2 regions of the Achromobacter sp. ESBL13 genome follow, and region 1 is predicted to be linked to the other one. Evidence: riboswitches for the same ligand, from Rfam matches in the RefSeq annotation. Region 1 holds a riboswitch; the other holds the start of a gene.

Evidence for each region. A riboswitch is a leader RNA that binds a small molecule or an ion and turns the genes downstream of it on or off. The one in region 1 is predicted to bind glycine.
Region 2: another riboswitch for glycine. It lies ahead of gcvT (glycine cleavage system aminomethyltransferase GcvT); the one in region 1 lies ahead of V6F88_RS08345 (D-amino acid dehydrogenase).

Annotation. Positions count from the first base shown of each region.
Region 1 is NZ_JAZEVT010000001.1:1,874,723-1,880,749, reverse strand. Features, by position in the region: gene V6F88_RS08355 (lactonase family protein) at 1-1,202, shown strand, start outside; gene V6F88_RS08350 (M23 family metallopeptidase) at 1,282-1,836, shown strand; gene V6F88_RS08345 (D-amino acid dehydrogenase) at 1,793-3,040, opposite strand; glycine riboswitch at 3,175-3,265, opposite strand; gene ampC (class C beta-lactamase) at 3,372-4,655, shown strand; gene V6F88_RS08335 (3-hydroxybutyryl-CoA dehydrogenase) at 4,735-5,745, opposite strand; gene V6F88_RS08330 (NAD/NADP-dependent octopine/nopaline dehydrogenase family protein) at 5,739-6,027, opposite strand, start outside.
Region 2 is NZ_JAZEVT010000002.1:1,161,615-1,167,641, reverse strand. Features, by position in the region: gene gcvP (aminomethyl-transferring glycine dehydrogenase) at 1-890, opposite strand, end outside; gene gcvH (glycine cleavage system protein GcvH) at 962-1,339, opposite strand; gene gcvT (glycine cleavage system aminomethyltransferase GcvT) at 1,441-2,541, opposite strand; glycine riboswitch at 2,633-2,756, opposite strand; glycine riboswitch at 2,789-2,885, opposite strand; gene V6F88_RS14120 (ZIP family metal transporter) at 3,003-3,896, opposite strand; gene V6F88_RS14115 (superoxide dismutase) at 3,926-4,540, opposite strand; gene V6F88_RS14110 (NAD(P)/FAD-dependent oxidoreductase) at 4,652-5,854, opposite strand; gene V6F88_RS14105 (arginine/lysine/ornithine decarboxylase) at 5,878-6,027, opposite strand, start outside.

The DNA of each region.
Region 1 (6,027 bases):
GTGCTCCCCGCAGATCCTTCATCCAGTTCGCCGGAGGCTTGTCGGCGGCCAGCGCGGCGGGGCCCTGGCTGTCGGCCATGGGCGCCACGACCGCCCGCGCCGATGCCCGCTACGCCTATGTGGGTACCTATACCCGCGACGCGCCCGGCGGCACTGCCGGCGGGCCGCCATCGCGCGGCATACATGCCTATGCGCTGCGCCCGCAGGGTGGCTGGCATCTGATCCAGGTGATGGAAAGCGACAATCCGTCCTACCTGGCCGTACACCCCACGCAACGCTTTCTTTACGCCATCAACGAGATCGATCAATGGGAAGGCCTGGCCCGAGGCACGGCCGAATCCTATGCGATCGACCCGGCTGACGGCAGCCTGCGCTTTTTGAACCGGCAGCCCTTGTCGCTATCCAGCACCGCGCCTGCGTACCTCGCCGCATCCCCGGATGGCCGCTACCTTGTCACCGCGCAATACGGGGGTGGCACCTACAACGTGCTGCCCATCCAGGCCGACGGCGCGTTGGGTGAAGTGTCGGGCATCGTCAAGGAAACCGGCTCGGGTCCGCGCCCCGAACAACAATCCGCGCACCCGCACATGGTGCTGTTCGACTCCACCGGCCAGCGCGTCCTGGCTACCGACCTGGGCAGCGATCGCATCAACCTGTTCACGTTCAAGGACGGCAAGCTGGCGCTGTCCGAACGCACGACGCTGCCCGCGGGCAGCGGGCCACGCCATCTTGCGCTGCATCCCGATGGCGCGCTGTTATATGTCTTGAACGAGCTTGACGCCTCTATCGCATGCTTTGGCTACGACGCCCGCGCCGGCCGCGTGCTGGCGCAGCGCCACCACGTAGCTGCCACACCACCCGGATTCACCGGCGCGGGCAACGCGGCGGCATTGCTCATCCACCCCTCTGGGCGCTTCCTGTACGCATCCACCCGCCGCGTCGATAACGACCACCCGCAAGCCGACAGCATCGCCGTCTTTGCCGTCGCCAAAGACGGCGCATTAAGCCGCGTGCAAACCTGGACTGACGGGCTGCGCTTCCCCCGCGCACTCACCCTGGCGCCAGACGGGGGCAGCTTGTACGCGCTGAACCAAAAGGGCGATTCCATCCTGCGCTTGCGCATCGATGCGGCAACCGGGCATTTAAGCGACATGCAGGTGGCGGCGCAGGCACCGACACCGGTTTGCCTGATGTTCGTCTAGAAGGCTACGGCACGCGATATTGACTGCCGGCGGGACAGCCCCTCGGGAACCCCTCGGCATACCCGCCGTCGAACCTTGCATGACCGTTGATCCTGTATTGCGCTTCCTTCGCCGCCTTGTCGTCCTGGGCTTATTGATCTGGCTTGCTGCCTGGGCATGGCCGCGCCTGCCCGACGCCGCGCGCGCACCCTGGCATATGGCCCGGCTGGCCTGGCAGCAAGCGCCGACGTCCTTGCCCGTGCCGGTACAGGGCGTGTCCGCCAGACGGTTGGCCGACACCTGGGGCGCGGCCCGGGCGGGCGGCCGCCAACACGAGGGCATCGACATCTTCGCCGCGCGGGGCACGCCTGTGCTGTCCACCACGGAAGGCGTGGTCATGCAGGTGGGCACGAACAACCTGGGCGGTCAGGTCGTGTGGGTGCTGGGCCCCGGACGCCAGCGGCATTACTACGCGCACCTGGATGGCTACGCCGATATTCAACGGGGGCAACTGGTGGCGCCCGGAGACGTACTGGGCTACGTCGGCAACACCGGCAACGCGCAAGGCACGCCGCCGCATTTGCATTACGGCATCTACGACGGCGGCGCCATCAACCCCTATACGTTGCTGGTGGCGCCGGCAGCACCGCCCTGACGCTTTGCGCCAGCACCTGCGCCGTCGCGGCTGACAACGTCCACCCCAGATGCCCGTGCCCGGTGTTGTAGAACACCCCCGGACGCTTGCCCGGCCCCACGCGCGGCATCATGTTGGGGGTCATGGGGCGCAGGCCGCACCACGGCACGACGCGCGTGGTATTGATATTGGGAAAGTGCTTGCGCGTCCAGTCGATCAGCGGCTGCACGCGCTCGGCTCGGATGTCCATGTTGAAGCCGTTGAATTCGGCCGTGCCCGCCACGCGGAAGCGGTCCCCCAGGCGGCTGGTGACGATCTTCGCGGCTTCATCCAGCAGGCTGACGCGCGGCGCGGCGCCCTGGCTGTCGGCGTCGTCCAGGTGCACGCTGATCGAATAGCCCTTGACCGGATAGATGTTGATCGAATCGCCCAGCAGGCGGGCAAATTTCCTGCTGGCCGCGCCTGCGCACACGACGATGGCGTCCGCCTCGTGTCGATCGCGCTGCGTGCCGCCGTCGCGACGGATGTCCAGCACGTAAGGGCGGTCGTGGCGTTGGATGTTGTCGATGTCGGCATCGTGCACGAACGTGACGCCACGGCGCTGGCATGCCCGGGCCAGGCCGCGCGTGAACTTGTGGATGTCGCCGGTGGCGTCCGACGGGGTGTAGAAACCGCCGTGGCATCCGGCTTGCATGGCGGGTTCGATAGCGCGCGCTTCGTCGGCGGTGACTGCATAGCGGTCCAGGCCGCCGGCTTGCAGCAGCGCGTTGGCGCGGTGCGCGGCCTTGAAGCTGTCGGCGTCATGGTAGATGTGCAGGATGCCCCGGCGCTCCAGGTCGAAGTCGATGCCTTCGGCCTCGGCCATGTCGAACAGATGCTGGCGCGCTTCGATGGCCATCCGCGTGGTGGCGATGGTGTTGTCACGGTAGTGCGGAATCTGCGCCATGAACTGCGCCAGCCACGAATACTTGTGCCAGCTGAAGCGGGGGTTCAGCAACAGCGGCGCGTCTTTGCGCAACATCCAACGCAGGCCCTTGATGATGGTGGCCGTACTGTTCCAGACTTCGGCGTTGCTGGCGGACAACTGGCCGCCGTTGGCATACGACGTTTCCATGGCGGGATAGCGCTGGCGGTCGTAGACGGTGACCGCGTATCCCAGCTTCGACAGGGCATAGGCGGACGTGACGCCGGTGATACCGGCGCCAATGATGGCGATGCGGGGCATGGTGGCTCCAGGCAAGGTGGCCGCGACCAATGTGGACGCGGCACCCCATCTGTCTTTGGTACCTGAGAGTTTCACCCGCGCGGGCGGCGGGTTCCCCTTCGGTGGGCGCGCACGGCGCCTCTCTCCAGATTGTCTACACGCGCGCAGTCCTGTTGCCTGAGAGTTTCCGGGGCGGTTGCTCCGTCGGCGCCGGCCGCAAGGGCCGGTCTCTTCTGCGCGGTTTTGAATCGACGGCGTACAGAATAGCTAAGTTCATGTCGCATTTGCTTCAGGGTTAGTACTATGTCGCCTGCGCCGTTGGGCTGGCGTGAATTGAAATAGGACGATAGGAATGAGCTTTCACGCCGCGCGACGCGCTGTTTTGCAAGCCCTGGCCGTGATGGCCGGCGGCGCCGTGTTTTCGTTGGCCGCAGCCGAACCCGTGGCCCCCGGCGCCGACATCAACGACGCCGTGCATGCGCTGATGCGCGAGTACGACGTGGCGGGCCTGGCCATTGCCGTTACGCGTGAAGGGCGACACGAATTCCGCAGCTATGGCGTGGCCTCTTTGCAAACGCAGGCGCCTGTCAGCCGTGACACGCTGTTTGAGGTGGGCTCGATCAGCAAGACGTTTACCGCCACGTTGGCGACTTATGCCCAGGCGTTGGGCAAGCTGTCGCTGACCGACAGCCCGGCGCGCTTTGTGCCCGCCCTGCAAGGCACGGAGTTCGCCAAGCTGAACCTGATCCACCTGGGCACGCACACGGCTGGCGGCTTCCCGCTGCAAGTGCCCGACGCGGTGCGGGACAACGCCCAGTTGATGGCCTACCTGTGCGCGTGGACCCCGCGCTACGCCCCGGGCACGTACCGCACCTATGCCAACCCCAGCATCGGCATGTTGGGCGTGGTGGCGGCCAAGAGCCTGGGCCAGCCTTATGCGCAGGCCATGGAGAAGACGCTGTTGCCCAGGCTGGGCCTGGCCGACACCTATATTCACGTGCCGGCCGCCAGGATGGGCGACTACGCACAGGGCTACAACAAACAGAACGCGCCGGTGCGCGTGAACCCGGGCGTGCTGGCCGACGAAGCCTACGGCGTCAAGACCAGCGCCAGCGACCTGATCCGCTTTGTGGACGCGAACATGGGCGTGGCGTCAGCGCCCGCGCAATTCAGCGCCAAGGCCGCCCGCGATGCGAAGATCGCCAAGGCCGTCATCGCCGACCCCGTAGTGTCCAAGGCCTTGGCCGATACGCATGTGGGCTACTACGACGTGGGCGGAATGACGCAGGACCTGGCCTGGGAACAACTGGCGTATCCGGTGACGCTGAACGCGCTGTTGGCAGCGAACGCCGGCACGTTGAACAGCCAGAACCACCCGGCCAAGGCCTTGACCCCGCCGCAGCCGCCGCGTGCTGATGCGTGGATAAACAAGACGGGTTCCACCAACGGCTTTGGCGCCTACGTGGCATTTGTGCCGTCCAGGAAAATCGGCGTGGTGATCCTGGCGAATCGAAATATTCCGAACGAAGCCCGCGTGCGTCTGGCGTATCGCATTCTTGAAGAGGAAACGGCGGCGGAGACGGAACCGGGATCGCAACCGGGATCGCAACCCGACGCCCCCGCGCAAGCGAACTGAGAAGGGCAAGCGGCGTACCCGGCCCCCTTGCTGGCCTCTTGCTGGCCTCTTGCTGGCCTCTTGCTAGCCCTTGCCGCCCTCAGCCGTCAGCGCCCGGCAACGTGCGCGCCCCGTCAAAGCGCGGCAATAACCCCATCACCTCCAGCCTTTTGCACAGCTGGCCCAGGCGCTGCATCTTGTAGGCGTCCACGTCCCTGTCGGCGTAGTCGTAAAAGCCCTTGCCATCGCGCAGGCCGTTGCGGTTTTGCTCCATGTTTTGGGCAATGACAGCAGGCGATGCAAAGCGCGGGCCGATCTCGGCTTCCAGGTAGCGCGATGCGTAGTACAGGATGTCGCCGCCGCCCCAGTCGATGAACTCCAACAGGCCCAACACCGAAAACCGCAGCCCGAATCCCAGGCGCACGGCAGTGTCGATATCTTCGGCGCTGGCCACGCCTTCCTCGACCATGCGCGCGGCCTCGTTCATGGCAAGCGCCTGGATGCGCGGCACGATGTAGCCGGCTGTGGGCGCGCATTGCACGGGCGTCTTGCCGGCTTGGCGCAGCACGGCAAGCAACGCTTGCAGGGCGGCATCGGCGGTGCGAGGCCCGGCGCTGACTTCAACCAGAGGAATCAGATAGGCGGGGTTGAGCCAGTGCGCATTCAAAAAACGCTCGGCGCCCGGCATCAGTTCGGCCAGCTCGGTCACCAGAAACGTGGACGTGGTTGACGCTATGACGGTGTCTGCCGCGCACACCCGGCCCAGCCAGGCGAAGGTGTCGCGCTTGGCGTCCAGGCGTTCCGGCACGGCTTCGAAGACGATGCGCGCGCGTTGCAGGTCGGCCTGGGCTTCGTCGCGTCCGCACAGGCGAACGCGCTGCATGGCGGTGTCGGCTTGCTGGGCATCCAGCAGGCCAAGCCGGCTTAGCGTGGCCAGTTCCCGCCGCAGGTTCGCCAGCACGCGCGCGTGGTGGTCGGCTTGTTCTGTCGGGGATCGGGGTTTGATGTCGACCAGCGTCACGGCGCGTCCCGCGTGGGTGTATGACAGCGCGATGCCTTCCCCCATGCGCCCGGCGCCGATCACGCAGATTCTTTCTTCCATGGTCAGCATCCTTGTTCCAGCAATTCAGCCATGCCGGCGCGCGACAGGCGATCCAGCCCCAGGCGTTCCAGCGTGCGGCCCTCGGCGTACAGATCGCGGCCCGTGATGGCGCTGGCGATGCCAAGCAGGCCTTGCGCCACCGGCGTTGGCACGCCTGCCCAGCTTCCCGTGGACACCAGGAAGGAAAGACCCAGCCGCGTGTCCTCAAGCATGTAGCGGTGCGTGTGCAGGTCGATGGTTTCGCGCCAGTCGCCACTGTCGGTCAGCTTGCCGTGTGCGCCGCGACCGTAC
Region 2 (6,027 bases), on a different contig from region 1:
CCAACCAGGCGGCCGGCCATGTTGCGCTTGAACGAATCCTTGCAGGCCATGAAGCCGGCGTGCGGGCCGCCAAAACCGAACGGCACGCCAAAGCGTTGCGCCGATCCGATGGCGATGTCCGCGCCCCACTCGCCCGGGGCGGCCAACAGGGCCAGCGCCAACAGGTCGGTGGCGCAGGCGACCACGGCGCCTTGCGCGTGGGCGGCTTCTGCCAGCTTGCGGTAGTCGGACACCGAGCCGGTGCTGTGCGGGTATTGCAGCAGCACGCCGAAGCATTCCGGCAGGCCCTGGGCTTCGTCGCCCACGGTGATTTCCAACCCCAGGCCTTCGGCGCGCGTGCGCACGACTTCGATGGTCTGCGGATGCACGTGGCGCGAAATGAAGAACACCGGGCTTTGGGACTTGGCGCCACGGCGGGCCAGCGTCATGGCTTCGGCGGCGGCCGTGCTTTCGTCCAGCAGCGAGGCGTTGGAGATGTCCAGCCCGGTCAGGTCGGCGACCATGGTCTGGTAGTTCAGCAGGGCTTCAAGGCGGCCTTGCGAGATCTCGGGCTGGTAAGGCGTGTAGGCCGTGTACCAGGCGGGGTTCTCAAGAATGTTGCGCAGCACGACGTTGGGCGTCTGCGTGCCGTAGTAGCCCTGGCCGATGTAGTTGCGATAGACCTTGTTGCGGCCCGCGATCTGCTTCAGTTCAGCCAGCACGTCGGTTTCGCTGCGCGACGGCGGCAGCGCCAGGGGGGCCTGGCTGCGGATCTTGGCGGGAACGACTTCGTCGATCAGGGCGTCCAGGCTGGGGCTGCCAATTACTTGGAGCATGGCGGCCTGGTCGGCGTCGGACGGGCCGATGTGGCGGGGAATGAAGTCGGTATGGGTGTCTAGGGCGCGCGACATGGGGACTCTCGGGTGGTGGTGCATCAGGCCGGCGCGCCACGAGGTCGGCGCGCCCGGCTCGAACCGGCTTCTTAGCCGTTGGCGACGGCTTCGTAGCCGGCGGCGTCCAGCAGCTTGTCGGCATCGGCGGCGTTGACCGGCTTGATCTTGAAGATCCAGGTGGTGAAGGCCGATTCGTTGATCAGGCTGGGGTTGTTTTCCAGCTCGTCGTTGAAGGCAACGATTTCACCGTTGACGGGTGCGTAGATGTCCGAGGCGGCCTTGACCGACTCGACCACGCCGGCGGTTTCGCCTGCGTTCAACTTGGCGCCAACCTTGACGTCGCCAACAAAAACCAGGTCGCCCAATTGGTCCTGGGCGGTATCGGTGATGCCGACGACGAACACGTCGCCTTCAGCTTTGACCCATTCGTGGGACTGGGTGTACTTGCGATCGGTGGGCAGGCTCATGGGAAATCCTCTAGGGAATGCGGGTAGATGAATGGTGTTGCGCGCCTCGTGCGAGCGGCGTGTGCATCAACTGGCAAGGCCGTTCGCGCGAAGCTTCGAGTTTACGAGTGTTCGACGGCTTTGCCGTTACGCACGAAGGGCAGCTTGCAGACCAGGGCGGGCACCCATTTGCCGCGGATGTCGACTTCGACCGTGTCGCCCGGACGCACGCCTTGCGGCAGGCGGGCAAAGCCGATCGACACGCCCAGCGTGGGCGACATGGTGCCGCTAGTGAGTTCGCCCGTGCCTTGCGCGCAGCGCACGGCCATGTGGGCGCGCATCACGCCGCGCTCTTGCAGCTTCAGGCCGACAAAGGCGGCGTGGGTGGCGAATTGTTCCAGCGCCTCGCGGCCGATGAAGCGGCGCTCGGCGTTCTTGAGCGACACGGTCCAGGTCAGGCCGGCCTGGTCGGGCTGGGTCAGCTCGTCCATGTCCTGGCCATACAGGTTCATGCCGGCTTCCAGGCGCAGCGTGTCACGCGCGCCCAGGCCCGCCGGGCGCACGCCCTGGGCGGCAAGGTCGCGCCACAGTTGCACGACGTCAGAGGCGGGCAGGACAATTTCAAAGCCGTCTTCGCCGGTGTAGCCGGTGCGGGCGACCAGCGTGTCGTCGCCCACGCGGGCGGCGACAAACGGCGTCAACGCTTCGGAGGCGGCTTGCCAGGCCGGGCGGGCGGCCCAGACCTTGGCGCGGGCGTTCGGGCCCTGCACGGCCACCATGGCCAGATCGCGGCGCGGGGTGATGGTGACATCGAAATTGCCGGCCTGCTTCACGCGCTGCATCCAGGCCACGTCTTTGTCGGCGGTGCCGGCGTTGACGACCACGCGCCATTCGTCAGCGGCAAAGAAATAGATGATCAGGTCGTCGATGACGCCGCCCTGCGGGTTCAGCATGCACGAATACAGCGCCTTGCCCGGCACGGTCAGCTTGGCGACGTCGTTGGCGACCAGGCGTTGCAGGAAGGCGTAGGCGTCCGGGCCGGAGACGTCGACATTCAGCATGTGCGACACGTCGAACATGCCCGCATCCTGGCGCACCGCGTGGTGTTCCTCAAGCTGCGAGCCGTAGGCCAAGGGCATGTCCCAGCCGCCGAAATCGACCATTCGGGCGCCGGAGGCGATGTGTTCGTCGGCCAGCGGGGTGCGTTTCAGGGTTGCGGACATGCGCGGAAACTCCGGGACGGCAATGGCTTGCCAGGGTTACGGAATGCCGGTCGTGACAAGCGGACTGCGCCCGCACGGCATCGGCTGAATCTTCCGCCCCTCTGTCCTTTTGCCTGAGAGTTGCCCCGCGCGTGGCGGGTTTGCACCTTCGGCGCCTGGGCTGCTCGCTGTGTCCCGAATTCGGGGCGGCGCCAGGTCTCTCCAGAGTACTGTTTTGCCGCATCCACACGGTAAAACCGGGACGGGGCAAGCATGTGCGATATCGGTTACCTGAGCGATTCTGGGCGAATTGCGCCTTCGGCGGCGACCCTGCTGGCAGGGGCGCTCTCTCCCGCAAACATGCGTGACAGCGGCGCCAAGCATACAACGAAAACAAGCACCGGAAAAGCGCGATTTCGGGGCCCGGCCCCTTGGTAAACCGCTGCCGGGAACGCGCGCCAAGCGTGGCGCCAGCGCCGGAACTAGCCCAGCGCCGTGTCCAGCAGCATCATCAGCACAAAGCCCAGCATCAGCCCGCAGGTGGCGTAGACCTCGTGCCCCTTGCGGTGCGATTCGGGAATGATTTCGTGGCTGATCACAAACAGCATGGCGCCCGCCGCAAAGCCCAGCCCCCAGGGCAGCAGCAAGACGGACCAGCCGACGATGGCGGCGCCAAGCACCGCGCCCAGCGGCTCGACCAGACCCGACAACATGCCCAGCGCCACGGCGAAGGCCCGCTTATAGCCGGCGGCCAGCAGCGCCACCGCAACGACCATCCCCTCGGGAATGTCCTGGATCGCGATGCCCGTGGCCAGGGCGGTGCCCGCCACCGGGTCGCCCCCCGCGTAGCCGACCCCGATGGCCAGGCCTTCGGGCAGGTTGTGCAAGGTGATGGCGATGACAAACAACCAGGCGCGCCGCATGCGGCGCGCCTCGATGCCTTCGCGTCCCTTGATGAAGTGTTCGTGCGGCAGCGTGCGGTCCATGATGAGCAGCACCGCCGCGCCCAGCAGGATGGCCGCCCCCACCGTCAGCCCGGCGCCCCAGGGGCCCATGCCCTGCCTTTCGGCCGCCTCGATGCCCGGCGCCACAAGCGAAAACGCGCTGGCCGCCAGCATCACGCCCGCGCCGAAGCCGAACATGCTGTCCTGGACCTTTTGCGGGATGGTGCGGGCGAACAGGATGGGCACGGTGCCCAGCGCGGTGGCGCCCGCCGCCACCAGCCCGCCCAGCAGGGCATCGGCGACGTGCGGCGCGCGCACGTCCAGGTAGGCCCACAGCTGGTGCATCGCCAGGCAGGACACCAGCACGGCCAGGGTCCAGACGCTGATGCTGGTGGCCGCGGGACGCACGCGGTGACGGCTGAATGTGTTCATGGGGCCGATGCCTCCATCACAAAGCGGGCTTAACCCTTTGCGGCCGCATAACGGCGAGCCACCTCGGGCCAATTCACGACATTGTAGAAGGCGCCAATGTATTCAGGGCGACGGTTTTGGTACTTGAGGTAATAGGCGTGTTCCCAGACGTCCAGGCCCAGGATCGGCGTGTTGCCCTGCATCAGCGGGCTGTCCTGGTTGGCGCTGCTTTCCACCACCAGCTTGCCGGCGGGCGTGACCGAGAGCCAGGCCCAGCCGCTGCCGAAGCGGGTCAGGGCCGCTTTGGTGAAGGCCTCGCGGAAGGCAGCCAGGCCACCCAGTTCGGATTCGATAGCGGCGGCCAGCGCGCCATCGGGTTCACCGCCGCCCTGGGGCGACATCACGGACCAGAACAAGCTGTGGTTGGCGTGGCCGCCGCCATGGTTGCGTACCGCGCCACGGACGGCCTCGGGCAGTTGATCCAGCCGGGCCACCAGGGTTTCAACAGGTTCGTCGGTACTGATGCCCGCCCCATCCAGCGCCGCATTCAGGCTGGTCACATAGGTTTGATGATGCTTGCTGTAGTGAATCTCCATCGTCATGGCGTCGATGTGAGGCTCCAGGGCGTCGTAGGCGTAGGGCAGCGTCGGCAGGGTATAGGGCATGAGCGTCTCCGAAACGGGAAACACAAATGATATGTATTTTTATTTGATAAAACAATCGCGGCGTTTCTTGTGCGCCATCACCGCGCCATTGCTTCGTTGAAGACAGCGCGCCTACAGCGCCTTGCCGCAGGCCACGCCGGATGCCCAGGCCCATTGGAAGTTGTAGCCGCCCAGCCAGCCGGTCACATCCACGGCTTCACCAATGAAATACAGGCCGGACGTAGTCTTGGCCTGCATGGATTTCTGGTCCAGGCCGCGTGTATCGACGCCGCCGCGCATCACCTCGGCCTTTTTGTAGCCGGCGGTGCCGCTGGGCACCAGCGTCCATTGATGGATGTCTTGCGCCAAGGCCCGCAGCGTTTTGTCCGGCGCGTCGGCCAGGCGCATCGCGGCCAGGCCGGGCTTGCCGCCCTGCTCCGCCAGATGCAGCCAGCGGTCGGCCAGGCGCTTGGGCCACAGGCCCGCCAGCACGGTATGCAGTTGCTGCCGGTTGCCCGACTTGGACGCCAGCAATTCTTCGGCCAGGTCGCGGCCCGGCGCCAGGTCGATCACGATGGGTTCGCCCGGCTTCCAGTAGCTGGAAATTTGCAGGATGCCCGGGCCGGACAGGCCGCGATGGGTAAACAGCAGGTCTTCCAGGAATTCACCCCGCGCCTTGCCCTGCCCCGTGTGCAGGCCCACTTCCAGCGCTACGCCCGACAGCTCGGACAGCGCCTGCCATTGCGCCGGGTCAAAGGTCAGCGGCACCAGCGCGGGCCGGGGCTCGACCACCTTCAAGCCGAATTGGCGCGCGATCTTCAGGCCAAAGTCAGTGGCGCCCAACTGCGGAATCGCCATGCCGCCCGTGGCCACGACCAGCTTGGCCGCGCGGATCACGCCCTGGCTGGTATGCAGTTCAAAGCCCTGCGCGCCATGGCTGATCTCGGCCACCGAACAGCCCATGCGCCATTGCACATTGCCTGCGTCGCACTCCGCGCGCAGCATGTTGATGATGGATTCGCTGGAATCGTTGCAGAACAGCTGACCACGGTGTTTCTCGTGCCAGGCGATATGGTGACGCTGCATCAGCGCCAGAAAATCCTGCGGCGTGTAAGCCGACAGTGCCGAGCGGCAGAAATGCGGGTTTTCGGACAGGAAATTGGCGGGTCCGGTGCCGATGTTGGTGAAGTTGCAGCGGCCACCGCCGGAAATGCGGATTTTCTCGGCCAGGCGCTCGGCATGGTCGACCAGCACCACGCGCAAGCCGCGCTGCCCGGCCACCGCTGCACACATCATGCCAGCGGCGCCGGCGCCGAGTACGGCTACATCAAACATCAGGACTCCAGACCCGCCGGGTCTTACTCTTCGATCAGGCAATCAACGTAGTAGCGCTTTTCGCCATCCGGACCCGCTTCATCGGCCAGGCCGTGAATATAGGTTTCGAAGCCGGGGAAGCGCTCGTTGAATTCACGCGCGAATTGCAGGTACTGCACGATGGTGCGGTTAAA